DNA from 4 places in the Paenibacillus sp. ALE3 genome. Region 3 is predicted to be linked to each of the others. Evidence: riboswitches for the same ligand, from Rfam matches in the RefSeq annotation. Region 3 holds a riboswitch; each other region holds the start of a gene.
What was found. Region 3 has a riboswitch for thiamine pyrophosphate ahead of thiC (phosphomethylpyrimidine synthase ThiC). Riboswitches for the same ligand answer to the same signal wherever they lie in the genome.

Region 1: linked by a shared signal. The riboswitch ahead of tenA (thiaminase II) and the one ahead of thiC (phosphomethylpyrimidine synthase ThiC) in region 3 are both predicted to bind thiamine pyrophosphate.
Region 2: linked by a shared signal. The riboswitch ahead of ACXHJ2_RS21540 (ABC transporter substrate-binding protein) and the one ahead of thiC (phosphomethylpyrimidine synthase ThiC) in region 3 are both predicted to bind thiamine pyrophosphate.
Region 4: linked by a shared signal. The riboswitch ahead of ACXHJ2_RS09570 (thiamine phosphate synthase) and the one ahead of thiC (phosphomethylpyrimidine synthase ThiC) in region 3 are both predicted to bind thiamine pyrophosphate.

The regions. Positions count from the first base shown of each region.
Region 1 is NZ_CM134214.1:836,470-840,801, reverse strand. It holds gene ACXHJ2_RS03880 (NAD-dependent malic enzyme) at 245-1,966, shown strand; TPP riboswitch at 2,037-2,139, shown strand; gene tenA (thiaminase II) at 2,274-2,963, shown strand; gene thiM (hydroxyethylthiazole kinase) at 2,989-3,834, shown strand; gene thiD (bifunctional hydroxymethylpyrimidine kinase/phosphomethylpyrimidine kinase) at 3,831-4,332, shown strand, end outside.
Region 2 is NZ_CM134214.1:4,802,911-4,807,242, forward strand. It holds gene ACXHJ2_RS21530 (bifunctional 2',3'-cyclic-nucleotide 2'-phosphodiesterase/3'-nucleotidase) at 1-885, opposite strand, end outside; gene ACXHJ2_RS21535 (pyridoxamine 5'-phosphate oxidase family protein) at 1,103-1,537, opposite strand; TPP riboswitch at 1,807-1,916, shown strand; gene ACXHJ2_RS21540 (ABC transporter substrate-binding protein) at 2,113-3,156, shown strand; gene ACXHJ2_RS21545 (hypothetical protein) at 3,192-3,329, opposite strand; gene ACXHJ2_RS21550 (MTH1187 family thiamine-binding protein) at 3,672-3,965, shown strand; gene ACXHJ2_RS21555 (ABC transporter permease) at 3,962-4,332, shown strand, end outside.
Region 3 is NZ_CM134214.1:4,391,155-4,395,486, forward strand. It holds gene thiC (phosphomethylpyrimidine synthase ThiC) at 23-1,837, opposite strand; TPP riboswitch at 2,021-2,132, opposite strand; gene ACXHJ2_RS19500 (IclR family transcriptional regulator) at 2,249-2,992, opposite strand; gene ACXHJ2_RS19505 (alpha/beta hydrolase) at 3,291-4,328, shown strand.
Region 4 is NZ_CM134214.1:2,118,265-2,122,596, reverse strand. It holds gene ACXHJ2_RS09585 (thiazole synthase) at 1-111, opposite strand, end outside; gene thiS (sulfur carrier protein ThiS) at 114-317, opposite strand; gene thiO (glycine oxidase ThiO) at 314-1,462, opposite strand; gene ACXHJ2_RS09570 (thiamine phosphate synthase) at 1,520-2,113, opposite strand; TPP riboswitch at 2,440-2,548, opposite strand; gene ACXHJ2_RS09565 (ABC-F family ATP-binding cassette domain-containing protein) at 2,634-4,187, opposite strand.

The sequences.
Region 1 (4,332 bases), 2.3 Mb from region 3:
ATCTATTTTCATATTTGATAAAAACAGAGTATTTGGACCTGATTCATTAGGACTATAAACATGCGAATTACAAGATGAATCCGAAATTAAAATTGGTTCTATAGGATTAATAAGAAGATATATATAAGGTCTTTTTGTCATAGATAAATAGAAGAATAAAACCAATTTGCAGGTCCATACTATGGACAACATGTCATCTTTCATCATGAATAATTATCAAAATACAGGGAAAGAAGGTCTTTTTATGGAAGCATTCCATGTCAATCGTGATGGGTCATTATCTACTCCCTTACGAGGAAAGGACGTGCTAGCAAACCCTCTTTTGAACAAAGGAGTGGCATTTACAGAAGAAGAACGCAAAGAACTGGGCCTGGAAGGAATTCTTCCTCCCACTATCCTTTCATTGGAGAAACAGAGCGTTCGGGCATATCAGCAATTCTTGGCACAACCCACCATGCTGCGTAAAAATGCCTCACTTAACGACCTTCACAATCGAAATATCGTACTCTACTATCGACTGCTAACCGACCATTTGAGTGAAATGCTGCCCGTAGTCTACACACCGACTGTAGGAACCGCCATTCAAGAATACAGCCATGAGTACAACCGCCCTGGGGGCGTATATTTATCGATAGATAATCCGAACGGTATTGGACAGGCGTTTTATAATACCGGTTTGAGTAGTGAGGATGTTGACCTGATCGTCGTGACGGATTCGGAAAGTATTTTGGGGATTGGTGACTGGGGTGTCGGGGGAATTAACATTGCTATTGGCAAACTCGCTGTATATACAGCTGCGGCAGGCATTCACCCCGGGCGGGTGCTGCCCATTGTACTGGATGTCGGCACGAATAACGAGAAGCTGCTGAATGATCCCCTGTATATCGGAAACCGGCACAAACGAGTTCGCGGGGAAGCCTATAATCAATTTATTGATACCTTTATCAGCAAAACGTTAACACAATTCCCGAAGGCGCTTTTGCATTGGGAGGATGTGGGCAGCGTGAACGCACGCCACATTATAGGGAAGTACGGTCAAAACATTCTCACCTTCAATGATGACATCCAAGGCACAGGAGCAGTGACATTAGCTGCGATTGTTTCGGCGGTAGGTGTCACCAAAACTCCGCTACGTGAACAAAAAATACTTGTCTTTGGTCCAGGGGCAGCAGGAATCGGTAACGCCGACCAAATACGGGGTGCAATGATCGAGGACGGGCTTCCTGAAGAAGATTCATTCAAGGCATTTTGGGCCTATGATTATCGTGGACTATTAACAGACGATATGGAAGATGTACTGGATTATCAGAAACCATATGTGCGTAAAAAGGAAGAAATCAGCTCATGGGCCCGATCGGAAGATGATAAAATACCGTTGCTGGAGGTCATTCGTCAGGTAAAACCCACAATCTTGATTGGAACTTCCGGTGTAGCGGGTGCCTTTTCTGAGGAGATTATCAAGGAAATGGCAAAGCATGTGGAACGGCCGATCATTATGCCCATGTCTAATCCTACCAACCTTGCTGAAGCGGTACCTGAAGATTTGATACGGTGGACTGATGGCAAAGCATTGATTGCTACTGGAAGTCCCTTCGACCCCGTCACCTATAACGGTACGAAGTTTGAAATTGGACAGGCGAATAATGCCTTTGTCTTCCCGGGGCTAGGTCTGGGCGCAATTGTGGTCAAGGCCAAAAGAATTACCCCTTCTATGTTTACCGCAGCAGCTGATGCCGTTGCCAACGCCGTAGATTCGAATGAACTTGGCGGTGCACTGCTGCCCCATATCCGAAAATTACGTGATGTTTCGTTCGCGGTTGCGGTTGCGGTAGCGAAGGCTGCAATTCAGGATCAGGTAGCTCAGGCACACATTTCAGATATTGAACAAGCCATTCGGGATGCGATGTGGAAACCGGAATATGTAAGGGTCAAAGCCGTGGAAAGTGTAATCCAGCACCCTCATTAATCCTTGACCGGAATCAAAGCAGTTTGACATAACCTAGGAACGAATGTACAGTATTAGTCAAAAGAATAGGAAAGTCCACTAGGGGAGCCACTATGGCTGAGACAAGAATGAATCTTGGACCCTTTGAACCTGATCTAGTTCGTACTAGCGTAGGAAAGTGGAGCCTTCGTATATAAGGTTTCAAGCGTTTTTTGCGCATTGAACCTATGTTGAAGCCGCTCCAGTTTTCGGGGCGGCTTTTTGGCGTTGTTCCGAGAATTGTATCTTACGGGACTTCTTGTTCTCCATTTTTATTGGAGGTGGGGAAATGAGTTTTTCGCAAGAACTTCGTCGGCAGGCGGATGGCATTTTTCAAGCCATTTATGAGCATCCCTTTGTGAGAGGTATTGCTGAAGGAAATTTAACAAGGGAGCAGCTGATTCACTATGTAAAACAAGACTTTGAATATTTGAACGCCTACATGCGGATTTACGGCATCGCGATCTCCAAAAGCACAAGCCGGGAGGATATGGCTGTATTTAACGAACAGATCTCTTTTATTCTCAACAGCGAGGTTCATCCACATCAAAACTTTTGTGCTATCGCAGGTGTCACCTATGAAGAGATGCAGGGATATCCACTCGCTCCGTCCGCTCATCATTATATCCGCCATATGCTAACAGTCGCACATGAAGGTAGTCTTGGAGAAATCATGGCCGTGCTGCTGCCATGTCCATGGACATATCTTGAGATTGGACGCAGGCTAATGGATGAGGTAAGACCGGACGAGTCTCATCCATTCTATGAATGGATTTGTTTCTATGGAAACCAGATTGAAGATGTAACATCCAAATATCGCGAGCGTGTGGATGCTTGGGCGAATGTCGCCACGGCTGCCGAGCAAGAGCGGATGATTGAGCATTTTATGCTAAGCTGCCAGCTGGAATATATGTTCTGGGATATGGCTTATAAGCAGGAACAATGGCCCGTCCAGATGCGCGCTACGGTCTTGGAATAATCAGTAGAGATGAGAGAGGATAAACATGATGAGTATATGGGAACAAAGTTATTCGGATCTCCTGACAAAGGTACAAAATAGCAACCCCCTCGTTCATAATATAACCAATGTGGTGGTCACCAACTTTACAGCCAACGGCCTGTATGCGCTGGGCGCTTCCCCGGTGATGGCTTATGCACCCGAGGAAGTAGCAGATATGGCAAAAATAGCGGGCGCCGTCGTGTTAAATATCGGTACGCTGAACCGCGAGCTGGTAGATGCCATGATCATTGCTGGACAATCAGCGAATGCTCATGGTGTTCCAGTTCTGCTGGATCCGGTTGGTGCGGGAGCGACGAGCTTTAGAACCGAGTCAGCACTGCGGATCCTAAAAGAAGTAAAAATCTCACTAGTGCGAGGCAATGCAGCCGAAGTCGCCCATCTAATCGGAGAAGTCCGAGAGATTAAAGGGGTAGATGCAGGCAACAGTGCTGACAGCAGTAATGTCGATCTGGCAGTTCGGGCTGCACAAACGCTCCATACTATGGTTGTCATCACTGGAAAAGAGGACGTCATCACCGATGGGGTCGAAGTACGATTGATTAGTGGCGGAGACGCGATGCTTACGAAGGTAACCGGAACAGGCTGCCTGCTGACCTCTGTGTTGGGCGCTTTTGCAGCAGTTGAACCCAACCTGCTGCTCGCAGGTACAGCAGGTTTGGCATTTTACGGTGCAGCAGCTTCCCGAGCCGCAGCGCATACTGCAAAACTGGGGCCAGGCAGCTTCCAGATTGCCTTCCTCGACGAGCTTGCCAAACTACATACTGGTTCGCTGGAGGGGCATGTCACGATCCGTGAAGCTGGAACAACTACAGCAGGTGGTGCGCGATGAGTGACGTGCATGTACCGAGAGCGCTGACGATTGCCGGTTCAGACAGCGGCGGCGGAGCTGGAATTCAAGCCGATCTCAAAACCTTTCAGGAGCTTGGCGTATACGGCATGTCGGCTATTACAGCCATTACGGTACAAAATACCTTGGGAGTTCACGGTGTATATCCGTTGCCACAGGAAGCAACAGCGCAGCAAATCGAAGCTGTAGGATCAGATCTTGGAGTCGATGCCCTGAAGACTGGCATGCTGTTTGACGCGGGCATCATCCGCCTTGTGGCCGAGCAGATTCGAAAGTTCGGCTGGGAAAAGGTTGTCGTCGATCCTGTAATGATTGCCAAAGGGGGCGCAAAGCTGTTGCAACCGGAAGCGGTGCAGGCTTTGAACGACGACCTGCTCCCCTTGGCCCTGGTCGTCACACCAAATATCCCGGAAGCGGAAGCCTTAACCGGGATAAGCATTCGTACGATGAAGGATCGCCGCGAAGCTGCGAAACATATTA
Region 2 (4,332 bases), 410 kb from region 3:
GCCCTTCATATCTTTAAAATCAGGGCCAGGGAAAGATTTATGAGCATGCCCAAACAGAATCGCGTTAATTCCGTCCACCTGGCTCAAATACTTAACGGCATTCTCCATCATTGGCGTTTGCGGCACATCCTCATAGCCTGTATGTGCAAGCACGACAATAATGTCAGCACCTTCTGTTTTCATTTGTGGAACAAACTTTTTGGCTGTTTCCACGATATCCTTTGTAACGACCTTATCCTTCAAATTAGCTTCATCCCACTGCATAATTTGAGGTGTTACTAGACCGATGACACCCACTCTGAGTGTATGCTCTTCGCCCTTCTCATCCGTTACTGTTTTGTCAAGAATCTGATAAGGGGTAAAATAATTTTTAGTAGCTTGACCCTCATTATCAACATAGACGTTCGCATTTACGTAAGGAAAATCAGCACCCTTGAGCGATTTATCCAAAAAGTCGAGGCCAAAGTTAAATTCGTGGTTGCCCACAGTAGCCGCATCATAGCCCATCAAGTTCATCATCTTGTAAACCGGATGGACACCGCCTTCTTTCTCGAAGACTCTGTTTTTAGCCATATAATCGCCTAAAGGATTGCCCTGCAGCAAATCACCGTTATCGAACAGCATGCTGTTTCTTGTTTCACTACGAGCCTGTTGGATCAAGCCTGCTGTACTAACCAAGCCATATTCGTTGGTTTCTTTGTCCGAATAGTAGTCATAATTCATCAGTGCCCCATGAATATCCGTCGTTTCCATGATCCGCAAATTCACCGTAGCGCTATCGCGAGAGTCGCTAGCTGCCCAAGATGGAGCGGCTGAAAACACCAGTAGGCTACAAGCTACAACTGCTGCTGTAAACCCTTTAAACCAATTTTTACGAAATAACAAAATATACCCCTCCTTATTAAGGTGTATGCCTCATATACATACTTTTGCACATATATGTAAGCTTTGAACCCACCATTCCTATTTTAATCCAACGCCAGACAAAAGAGTAGTCATTTGCTTAAAATATTTATGAAAAAATAATTATTTTTCGCATAAAAAAGCCAGTAAATCTCCTGAAAAGGTTGGAAATTTACTGGCTTGTCCGTTTATATTGTTTCTATTTCGTCCACACCTGGCGCTCTGTTTGTTGACCGACGTACTCAATACGAGTCGGATTGACGTCTAAAATGACATAATCGGGATCATCAGGTCCGGAAAACCACTTTTTCAGAGAATCATTCCACACTTGCTTGCGCAACCCCTCATCAGCTGTAACCTGGACGGTAGCCTCCACTTCCAAGACTTCCTTCGTGCCACCCACTTCATAACCCAGCAGCAGATAAGCATTCGGATTCTCCTTTAGCTCTTCCACTTTATGTGTTTTGCGATCCGTCGCCAGATGAATGTTCATTCCAACGTTAAAAAGGGCCATATAGCGTACTTTCGGTTTTCCGCCCTCTACCGTACCTAACGAGCAAAATTTGTTGTTATCCAAAGCCTTCACAATAGCTTGTTCCAGCTGACTGCGATCCAATGTCTCCGTTTTACCCACAGTACAACAACTCCTTTTTACGAATTAGAATTCTATAGGGCTATGCCACTTGGCACCAGCTCTCCTAAACATACAGTGTAGCTGTTCTGAAAATAACATGACCAGAACAGATCTGAATGATTCATGTTCATTTTCAGATCAAAGCTCACAGTAAAAGTGTACCCTGTCGTTCGGCAAATGAACCGTGAGCGCTTCCTTAAGGCTGGACAGACCCGCCTTCAAGGCATATAATCGTCGTAGTAAACCCGAATAAACGAACCCATTAAACCATACAATGCCAGGGGTGCTGGAATCGGCCGGCTGAGATTGTGTCCCAAGACACTGACCCTTACAACCTGATCTGGGTAATGCCAGCGTAGGAATGCTTAAGCAAGATGTGCCTTTTATTAAAACAGGACATCCCTTACTTTGGTATATACAAGCGCAAGCGTCCCGGAATCCCGGGACGCTTTTTTTGTTGAAGATGAAGTTGTTGGAAAGATTGCATTCCGGCAGATGTTATTTTTGTGAAAATGGGGAACATAAGCTGTCTGATTGGACGGACAACGGGTAATTAAAAAGGAGAGAACACAACGATGAAGCGCATGAAAATGTTAAGCCTGGGTCTAATCAGTCTTTGGCTCATGGCTCTGACTCTGACCGCTTGCGGCGGCAATCCCCCTACATCTCAAAAGGAGGCTCCTGCTGCCGACACTTCAACGTCTACCTCGGCAAAGGGGCTCAAAGATGTTAAAGTCGTGCTCGACTGGACACCCAATACGAATCACACAGGACTCTATGTCGCCAAGGACAAAGGATTTTACGAAAAAGCAGGCTTGAATGTCCAAATTGTTCAACCAGGCTCAGGCGGAGCCGACCAAATGGTTGCTTCGAATGCTGCACCTTTTGGTATCAGCTATCAAGAAGGCGTCACTCAGGCTCGCATCCAAGGCGTACCGCTCGTATCCATCGCTGCGGTGATTCAGCATAACACCTCTGGCTTCGCAGCCCCGGTAGACCGCGGAATTAAAAGCCCGAAAGACTTCGAGGGTAAAAGCTACGGCGGCTGGGGTTCACCTGTAGAAGAAGCGGTCATGAAATCCATCATGGATTCAGACCAAGGTGATGTGAGCAAAGTGAAGATCGTCAATATGGGCAATGCAGACTATTTTACAGCCGTGAAGCGGGATATTGACTTTGCCTGGATTTTCTACGCATGGACCGGGATTGAGGCCAAGCTTCGAGGTGAGCCATTGGATATGCTATATGTAAAAGATTATTCCAAAAACCTCGATTACTATACACCTGTAATTGTGAGCAATGAACAGACGATAAAAAATGATCCTGACCTAGTCAAAGCGTTCATGGACGCTACCGCGCAAGGCTATGAATACACTATCGCCCATCCAGAAGAAGCGGCAGATATCTTAAGTAAAGCTGTGCCGGAGCTGGACAAAAAACTGGTACTCGCTAGTCAAAAATGGCTAAGCCCGCGTTATCAGGACGATGCCCCGCAATGGGGCGTACAAAAAGCGGAGGTATGGAAAAACTACTCGGACTGGATGTATGAACGCAAGCTGCTCAGCAAACCTTTGGAAGTCGATAAGGCCTTCACAAACGACTTCTTGCCCAAGCGTTGATCTTGTAAATAGAGCTTGAAGTAGCCTTTGTTCCACTACGCGGACGGATGATGCTTTCCATCGCCACCGCCCCCGGATTTCCGGATTAAAGCATCAGCAGGGTAGAAATCCGGGGACAAAAGCGACCGCTTCGCTTGTACAGCACCATTCCGTCCGCTTCGTTCTCGCTCCACTTGGTTTATTCTTTAGTCTCATAGTATCTAAGCGCAAAAGCAGGTGCGCTTGTGTGTAAAAATGCCATACAACCCTGCTTTAAAAATAAGGTGCTTATAAGGCGGTTGGCAGCGTAGCGATTCATTTGAATCTTGAGAAGCGAAGCGTTCGCCTGAAAGCTTTCTTTAGGAAAGCTAGCTTCGGAAGCATATGCTCAGGGGGATTCTTACCTTTAAAATTTAATTCAAAGAATCCCGCGGCAACAGCGATCGTAAGATCAAATGAACCGTGAAGCGGTCTCCCCGCCTTAAACCAATTTATTTTCCTAATAACTTAAACTAAAAAGGACAGGTGAAATTCGCATGGCTAACACATTGCTCAGTATTCAAGTCATCCCTAAAACTCCTAATAACGAAGACTCTTATCCATATGTAGACAAGGCGATTGAGGTCATCCAGCGTTCCGGCGTCAAGCATCAGGTGAATCCATTGGATACCACAATGGAGGGCGAATTGGACGAATTGCTGAAAGTCGTCAAAGACATGCATGAGGCTTTGACGGAAGCTGGAAGTCCCAGCGTCATTTCACAGATCAAAATCGCACATAACCCACAGGGCATCAGCATGAACAAGCTGACCGAGAAGTATCGCCCATGAATCCGAAAGGCAAGAACGCATCCTGGTGGAAAAGCGTATGGCCGCCCCTTGTGGCGGTCCTCTTCTTTTTAGCGGCTTGGCAGGGAGCGGTTAACTATTTACATATTGAATCCTGGCTCCTGCCAGCTCCATCCCTAATCGTACAAGAGGGCATGGCGCAATCGGCGTTGCTTGGCACCCATACATGGGCTACGGTTCGCCTGACGCTTGCGGGATTTGCTATAGGGACAGCAACGGGACTGCTGATCGCCATCGTTCTTCATACGATTCCTTTTCTCAAATCTGCTCTATACCCGCTCTTGATCCTTAGCCAAAACATTCCGATTATCGCCCTCGGTCCGTTGCTCATGGTATGGTTCGGTTTTGG
Region 3 (4,332 bases):
ACTTTTGTATCGCTACCGATTTTTACTGCCCAGCTTCCCGATACTGCTCTGCCTTCTCTCGCATCCCGGCGGCAACGGCTTCCTCAGTATTCAGTCCCTTATCGGCCGCATAGGCACGAATGTCCTGCGTGATACGCATACTGCAAAACTTGGGACCGCACATCGAGCAAAAGTGGGCTTCCTTGGCCCCCTCTGCTGGTAGCGTTTCATCATGGTAGGACAATGCCCGCTCAGGGTCAAGCGAGAGATTGAACTGATCGCGCCAGCGGAATTCAAAACGCGCCTTGGACAAAGCATCGTCCCGCTGCTGTGCCCGCGGATGACCCTTCGCCAGATCGGCAGCATGTGCGGCAATTTTGTAGGTAATAACTCCTTCGCGGACATCATCCTTGTTCGGCAGACCCAAGTGCTCCTTCGGCGTAACGTAGCACAGCATGGACGTCCCGAACCAACCGATCATGGCTGCCCCGATAGCTGAGGTAATATGATCATATCCTGGTGCGATATCCGTCGTCAGCGGCCCTAAAGTATAAAAGGGGGCTTCCTTACAAATCTCCATTTGTAAATCCACATTCTCCTTGATTTTGTGCATAGGGACATGTCCTGGCCCTTCAATCATGACCTGGACATCACGCTTCCATGCAATTTGCGTGAGCTCGCCCAACGTCTCTAGCTCTGCAAATTGTGCTTCATCATTCGCATCATAGATACTCCCTGGACGCAGACCATCCCCGAGAGAAAAGGCCACATCGTAGGCTTTCATAATTTCACAGATTTCTTCAAAATGCGTATACAAAAAATTCTCCTGATGGTGTGCAAGGCACCAGGCTGCCATGATCGACCCGCCCCGGGATACAATTCCCGTCATTCTGTTCGCCGTCATCGGGATATATCGCAGCAATACACCCGCATGGATCGTAAAATAGTCCACTCCCTGCTCCGCCTGCTCAATCAGCGTGTCTCGATACAGCTCCCACGTCAGCTTCTCAGCTTCGCCGTTCACCTTTTCCAGTGCCTGATATAGCGGCACCGTTCCAATCGGTACGGGAGAATTCCTGATGATCCATTCGCGCGTTGTATGAATATTCCGGCCTGTAGACAGGTCCATGACGGTGTCTGAGCCCCAGCGCACAGCCCAGGTCATCTTCTCCACTTCTTCCTCGATGGAGGACGTAACTGCGGAATTCCCAATGTTCGCATTGATCTTTACGTGAAAATGGCGTCCAATGACCATGGGCTCGCTTTCCGGGTGATTGATATTTGAAGGTAAAATAGCTCGTCCAGCCGCCAGCTCCTGTCGTACAAACTCGGGCTCTACGCCTTCGCGGATCGCCGCAAATTCCATTTCAGGCGTAATGATCCCTTGCCGCGCATAGTGCATTTGCGTCACAGTACGCCCTTGCGAAGCCCGTAGCGGACGGTTGGTCACGCCGGGAAATTCCACTGTCTCCCGTTTGGAACCAGGCTTCAGCCCGTTATCCTCCGACTTGACGGCGCGGCCCTCATAAGCCTCCACATCTCCCCGTTCCAGTGCCCAAGCTCGCCGTAATGGTGGCAAGCCCTGACGAATATCCACCTGATAGGCTTCATCTGTCATCGGACCGCTGGTATCGTACACACGCAGTGGCTCATGATACTCTATCCCCTGCGGCGTATGTGTGGGGTGCAGCGCGATTTCACGCTCTGGCACGGCAATGTCCGGCCGAGAACCTTGAATATACACCTTGCGGCTCCCCGGGAAAGAATTAACCCTACTGGCTTGCTCAACACTTGCCTTCTCTACTGCTGTTGATTTCATTCCTGTTTCTTTTGTTCCTTCTGTTTCTGTCGGTTTCATGATCCATTCCTCCCGTATCGTTGAAATGACACACCGATCCGGAACCATTCCCAGGGTGGCGCTGATCTATGCAAAAAAGCCGGTTCCCTAGGGAACCGGCTAATCAAACGAGGCAGCTATCCAGACAGCACGCACATGGAATAAAACCCTATGCGTCACCGCAGACAGCAGCTGCGTATACATTTCAATGGCCGATTACTTCCCTACGCTGGTATGATCCAGATCAGGTGCAAAGGGTCCGGAATCTTGCCCGATTCCATCTCAGCCCGCATTACAGGCTCCCCCAGTAACTGTGATACTTTCTATTCACATGAATTGGCGGCTATAACAGACATCCGCCATCTCTATCAGACTACTTTAAATTTATAGCTTTGGCAACCCTTGTATGATTTCCTTTTGTATTGATTACTGTTACGGGAGCATAAGCCCCATTTCCTTAGCTGCTTCGATCAAAACCGGAGCAAAATCATGCAGCGTCTCGGGTGCAAGTCGACTGACCGGGCCGGATACAGATAAAGCCGCCGCGACCTGTCCCTTTCGGTTCACAATAGGCGCGGCCACAGCCGCAGCCCCTGGCTCACGTTCTTCATAGCTAGTCGCATACCCCTTCTCACGAATGTCCTGCAGCTGGGCTTTATATACCTCAGGATCTACCGAGGGAGGCCATTCTTCACTGCTTAGCAGTACCTCCAGCTCCTGTGGCGGCATAAAGGCCGCCAGCACCTTGCTGGAGGCTCCCACAGCCAGCGGCATACGCGCACCCACAGGCGCAACCCTGCGGATCGCCTGATTGCTCTGCACGGCTTGTATGCGAATACGCATGCTTCCATCCCGCAGGTACAAGCTGACCGTTTCCCCTAAGCGATCACGCAGTCCTTCCATTGCAGGCTGTAACAACACCGCCGGCTCATCGCTTTGGGACAGATGCGTGGACAGCTCCCATATGCGAAAACCAAGCCGATATTTTTCCGTTTCGGCATTCCGAACGACAAATCCCCGATCCTCTAGCGTAGTCAAAAGACGATGAACGGTGCTTTTATGTAGACCAATTTGGGAGGCAATCTCCGTTAGACCAAGATCAGATTCTGCGGTAAAACACAGCAGTATATCAAGTGCACGCTCTACAGCGCGGACGGTTAATTTACGGTCTTCCATCGTGAACCGCTCCTCTTGTATCCATATTCGTTTCACACTATGAAACATGGTTACATAAATTATATAGAATAGTCGCAGCTACTGTAAACCGATGTTTTTGTGACAACCATATTACAGAACAAGAACAAACATCGACAATTCTTTGCATCATTTTTACTTTTCCGGTTCAGACGTTGACTTTGGATAATACCCATCATACGATAATAGGTATCTATACGGACATACCCTACTATTTTCAAGTGGAATTATACCTAAATTTTATGATTCGAAGATCAATTCTATATAAGGAGGCTCTTACATGATTTCCACATCCCAGCGCAACGCTCAGCTACAGACCGCTGTTCAGGAGCCGTCCACCCCACTCTTTAATCCCCGTATGCTGCGGTTCAAGCACGTTGTGATTGCTCTGCTGCTGTCGGTCGTATTTTTTCTGTTGTTTTGTTTTATTGCCTTGCATGCTTACATCGCCTGGGTGCTTACGAATCCCACCGTCGCACCATTATACTCTAATCCGATGCAGGCCAAAGGTATGCCTTATGAGGAAGTCAGCTTCCCAGCCAAGGATGGTAGCCGTATGGTACAAGGCTGGTATATCCCGGCAGATCAATCGCGGAAAACCATAATTTTCAGTCATGGCTATGGAGCCAACCGCGAAGAAAGCTGGATTCCCATGTATGATCTGGCGCATTATGCCCATAGCTTGAACTTTAATGTGGTCATGTTCGATTACGGATTTGCGTCACAAAACAGCAAGGCCGTCGCAACCGGAGGCAAGGCAGAATCCCAACAGCTCCTTGGAGCCATCCAGCTGGCAAAACAACGCGGCTCGTCGGAAATTATTGTATGGGGCTTCTCTATGGGAGCAGGAACCGCTCTTCAGGCGGGTTTGCAAACCAAAGATGTGGACGCGATGATTTTGGACAGCACCTTCCTACTGGAACCGGATACGCTATACCATAACATTCACAATCAAATTAATTTGCCGAGACATCCATCTTTGGAAATACTGGAGTTGCTGTTTCCAGTTTTGAACGGCACCAGTTTGCATCAGATTCCATATCAGGAAGTAAAAAAGGAGGACTATCCGTTTCCAATCATGTTTGTGCATGGTACACAGGATGAAAAGGCTCCTTACCCCATTGCGGAAAAGCTCGCTGCCAATCAGACCAACCCACTTTCCAGTGTATGGATTGTAAAAAACGGGATACATGAGCTTATTTTCAGAGAGCATCCTCGTGAATATTTACGACGGGTATCGACATTTTTAAGCAGTGTACAGGAGCTGGAGGACAAGAAAACCACGGCTGCTGCCCATAAACAAACGACTACGAAGTAAAGAA
Region 4 (4,332 bases), 2.3 Mb from region 3:
TATTTCCGTCTCAGCAGCCTCTACGGCTTGGGATTGGATATCCAGATCCGAAAATTTCCCCGTTCCTAGCAACAGCCTTGAGGTAAAAGATGCTTTTCCAATGGTTAACATGATCAACCGCCTCCTACAAAATGTACGATTTCTAGGCAATCTCCATCCTTAAGTACCGTTTCATGATGATCTTCACGGGTCAATATATGCCGATTCAGCTCTACTACTACGGTTTTCACCTTTAAATCAAGTTCATGCAGCAATTGATCCACACGAGTAATTCGATTGGAAATGGTCATACTCTGTCCGTTAATGGTCAGCTTCATAAGCTTTCCTCCTTGAGAAGTTCAGAAGAAAATTTACTTATTCCAAGTCCAGCTGCACCTGCCCCTTTAAGCATAGCTGACATCGCTCGCCCAGTCGCATCACTAAGCAGGACACCGTTGCGATAATGCCCGACTGCAGCATAGACGCCCTCTACTCCAGGAACAGGTCCAATGAAAGGTCGCTCCGCAGCTGCCTGCGGACGCAAGCCTGCCCATGCACGTACAAAAGAAGCTTCCTGTACACGCGGTAACCAGGCAGATGCACGTGCTAACAACCCCTTTAAGCCTCCTACGGTCACCTCTTTGTCATATTGATGCGGAAGACTCGTGGCACCAATCCAAAGCTCGTTATTCTGTTTAGGCACGAGGTAAATATCGTCAGCATAAATGGTATAATCCAAAGGATGATCCTTCAAGGAGACTGCTACCGCTTCGCCCTTGACCGGGTATAGTGGATAATCAAACCCAATTTGTTCTAGCAATTTCAAGCTGTCCAAGCCTGCGGCAATCACGACCTGATCACAGGAAAAAAATCCACTATCCGTTCGCACACCGCAAACTCGACCATCCTGTATGACCAGTTCCTCAGCTTGAGTTCCAGACCATATTGTTGCTCCCAGCACCGCAGCTGCCCCTGCATAAGCACGGCAAAGCTGGACAGGAGACACTTGTGTCTCCTTTGATCGGTAGATAGCCCCAATTACTTGATCTGCCAAGCCCGGAATCCGTCGGGCCAACTCCTTGGCATCCCACCAAATGGCACGATCATCCTCTCGCATATTCGCAGCATTCCAGCGTTTTTGGCCCTCTGCTTCCGAACGAAATGGGGTCACAAATCCTCCTGTACGAAAGTCCACTGAAATACCCGATAAACGTTCCAAATCACAGACAAGGTCAGGGAATGCATCTCGACTTGTACGGGCAAATCGTGCCAGCTCAAGGTCTGCAAACTCTTCACTTTCCGCTGCCAGCATTCCCACCGCTGCTCCTGATGCTCCCTCACCAGGGATCCATCGTTCCAGCATGATCGTACTACGTCCCTCCTTAGCTACATGATAAGCAATGGAACTGCCGATCACACCTCCGCCTATGACCAAGCATTCAGCGTGTCCTATCGCTTTTTTCTCTGTATGTGTCTTTGACATATGTTCCGTGTCTCCTCTCCAGTAAGCATTCTGCTTTCCCTTCGTCTCGTTTTCTTGCTACAGGTCGTGAACTACAAGATCTACCATTCGCCTATATTCCATCGCTGCTGCAACGGGTGACTTTGCTTCCCATATACCAGACATCACCGCAATTCCGCTTGCTCCAGCATGATAAAGCTCTGGAACATGATGGGGTTGTATGCCTCCCAGCGCTATCACCGGAATGTCCGACAATCTGCAAATGCGTTCAAGCTGTGCTATACCCCGCGGTACAAGACCGCTCTTACAATGGGTCTTATATACATGGCCAAATAGTACATAGTCTGCTCCCGCCTGCTCAGCAGTCTGCGCCTCCTCCAAGGAATGTACAGACACTCCACATCGTGTACCCTTCGGAATTAGACTTTTTGCATCCACCACAGATAACCCATTAGCTGGTAGCTGGACAGCTCCTACAAAGGTAAGCATAGCTATGTCCACACGGTCATTTACTACAATTTGCTGCAAAGGAACTCCCTGCTCGATCATGCTACGAGTCAAAGAAAGCAAAGCAGAGGCACCCTTCTGTTTCAAACGTGCGTGTACATAATGAATACAAGGACAAATAGCAGCAGCCACTTGGGGTACATTCACGCAGGAGACACTTTCCATCGTAATTACGTGTAATTCGATCTCATTTTCACCTCTCTTGGACTAAAAAATTGAACTAGTGTTATAAAATAATCGGATAAGCTGAACCTATATAGTTACAGCCCCATATTAGGTAATATCATACGGAGCAGCCACATGTGCCAGCAATAATGAAAGGAGATCGTATGTAAAATCGTCTACGGAAGCTCGAACAAATGAAGATGATTGAAATGCAAAAAACCACTTCCAAAGGAAGTGGTTTGACGAACGTTCGAAATCAAACGGACATTATATCCGTAGACGTATATCGTTCCCCGCGCAAACAAAAGTAAAGAGCTGCTACCTTGTTTGTACGGAACTCACTTCCCTACGCTGGCATAACCCAGATCAGGTACAAAGGGTCCGAAATCCATTTATTCCGTCTCAGCCGCATGGGCGGCTCCCCTAGTGTGACTATTTTATTGTATCAGCTAAAGATAGCTTAGCATATTTTCCTAATTCTGCAAACCCCACCTTGTGTTAAATCTGTCAGAACTGGATTTCAGTTAACTTTACTAGACCACTCTTCTACATTCCACGTTTTGGTTACCCAATCCTCGTAAAAGTCCGGTTCGTGGGATACAAGCAATACGGTCCCTTTGTATTCCTTCAAAGCGCGTTTGAGTTCATCCTTTGCTTTGACATCCAAGTGGTTGGTAGGCTCATCAAACAGTACCCAGTTGCTCTCACGCATTAACAGTTTACAAAGGCGGACTTTAGCCTGTTCTCCACCACTAAGCGCAGACAAAGGCCGGGTGATATGCTCATTCTTTAAACCACAGCGCGCCAAATGCGCTCGTACTTCATGCTGATTCAAATGCGGAAATTCATTCCATACATCGTCAATCGGTGTAATTTTCTCCGCCTTTACTTCCTGTTCAAAATAAGCAGGCTGCAAGAAATCCCCTTGATAGGTTTTTCCGCTGATTGGAGGTATTTTCCCAAGAATGGTTTTGAGCAACGTAGACTTACCAACACCATTGCAGCCAACAATTGCGATCTTTTCGCCACGTTCGATCGTCATGGACATTTTAGGCAAAAGAGCATGAGTGTAGCCAATTTCAAAATCAATACCCTCAAAAACCGTTTTCCCGCTCGCACGGGCTTCTTTGAACTGAAAGGTTGGCTTTGCAGCTTCTTCAGGCTTATCAATACGTTCGATCCGATCAAGCTGCTTTTCACGGCTTTTTGCACGGCCTGATGTAGATGCGCGCGCTTTATTGCGCTGAATAAAATCTTCCTGTTTCTTAATATATTCCTGCTGCTTCTCATATGCATCAATATGCTGTGCTTTGTTCAGATCCGCCATTTCAAGAAACTTTTCATAGTTAGCTGAATAGCGGGTCATCTTAGCAAATTCAAGATGGTAGATTACATTAACGACTTGGTTCATAAATTCAGTATCATGTGAGATGAGGATAAAAGCATAGGGATAATCCTTCAAATATCGCGTAAGCCATTCAATATGCTCCACATCCAAATAGTTGGTAGGCTCATCCAGCAGCAATACATTTGGCTTTTCCAACAGCAACTTAGCAAGAAGCACCTTTGTCCGTTGCCCACCACTAAGGGCTGCTACATCCCGATCCAGTCCGATGGCAGAGAGACCTAATCCATTCGCCATTTCTTCAACCTTCACATCAATGAGGTAAAAATCCCCCATATCCAATTGCTCTTGAATTTCTCCCATCTGTTCCAGCAAGACTTCCAACTCTTCGGGAGAAGCCTCTCCCATTTTGTCTGTAATTTGCATCATTTCCTTTTCTAGTTCCAACAAAGGAAGAAAAGCGTCTTTTAATACATCACGTACTGTTTTGCCCGGCGTCAGCTTGGTGTGCTGATCCAGATAGCCATGACGTACACGTGGAGTCCATTCCACTTTGCCTTCATCTTTAAGCAATTTTCCAGTCAGAATGTTCATGAGTGTCGATTTACCAACACCATTAGCTCCTACCAATCCTACACGTTCCCCCGCAAGTAATCGAAAGGAAACATTTTTAAATAATGCACGGTCCCCAAAGTTGTGGGATACATTTTCTACAGTCAATAAACTCATAAGCTGTTTTTGGCTCCTTATTGTCTCATCGGCATTGCCGAGTGTTCTTATTTCATATAGCTATCGTTTCTTTCAAAGCTTTATTGTAGCACATCCGGCACCCTTATCGGAATATTGAAAACAGCATATTTTTAGGTTTTCAGAT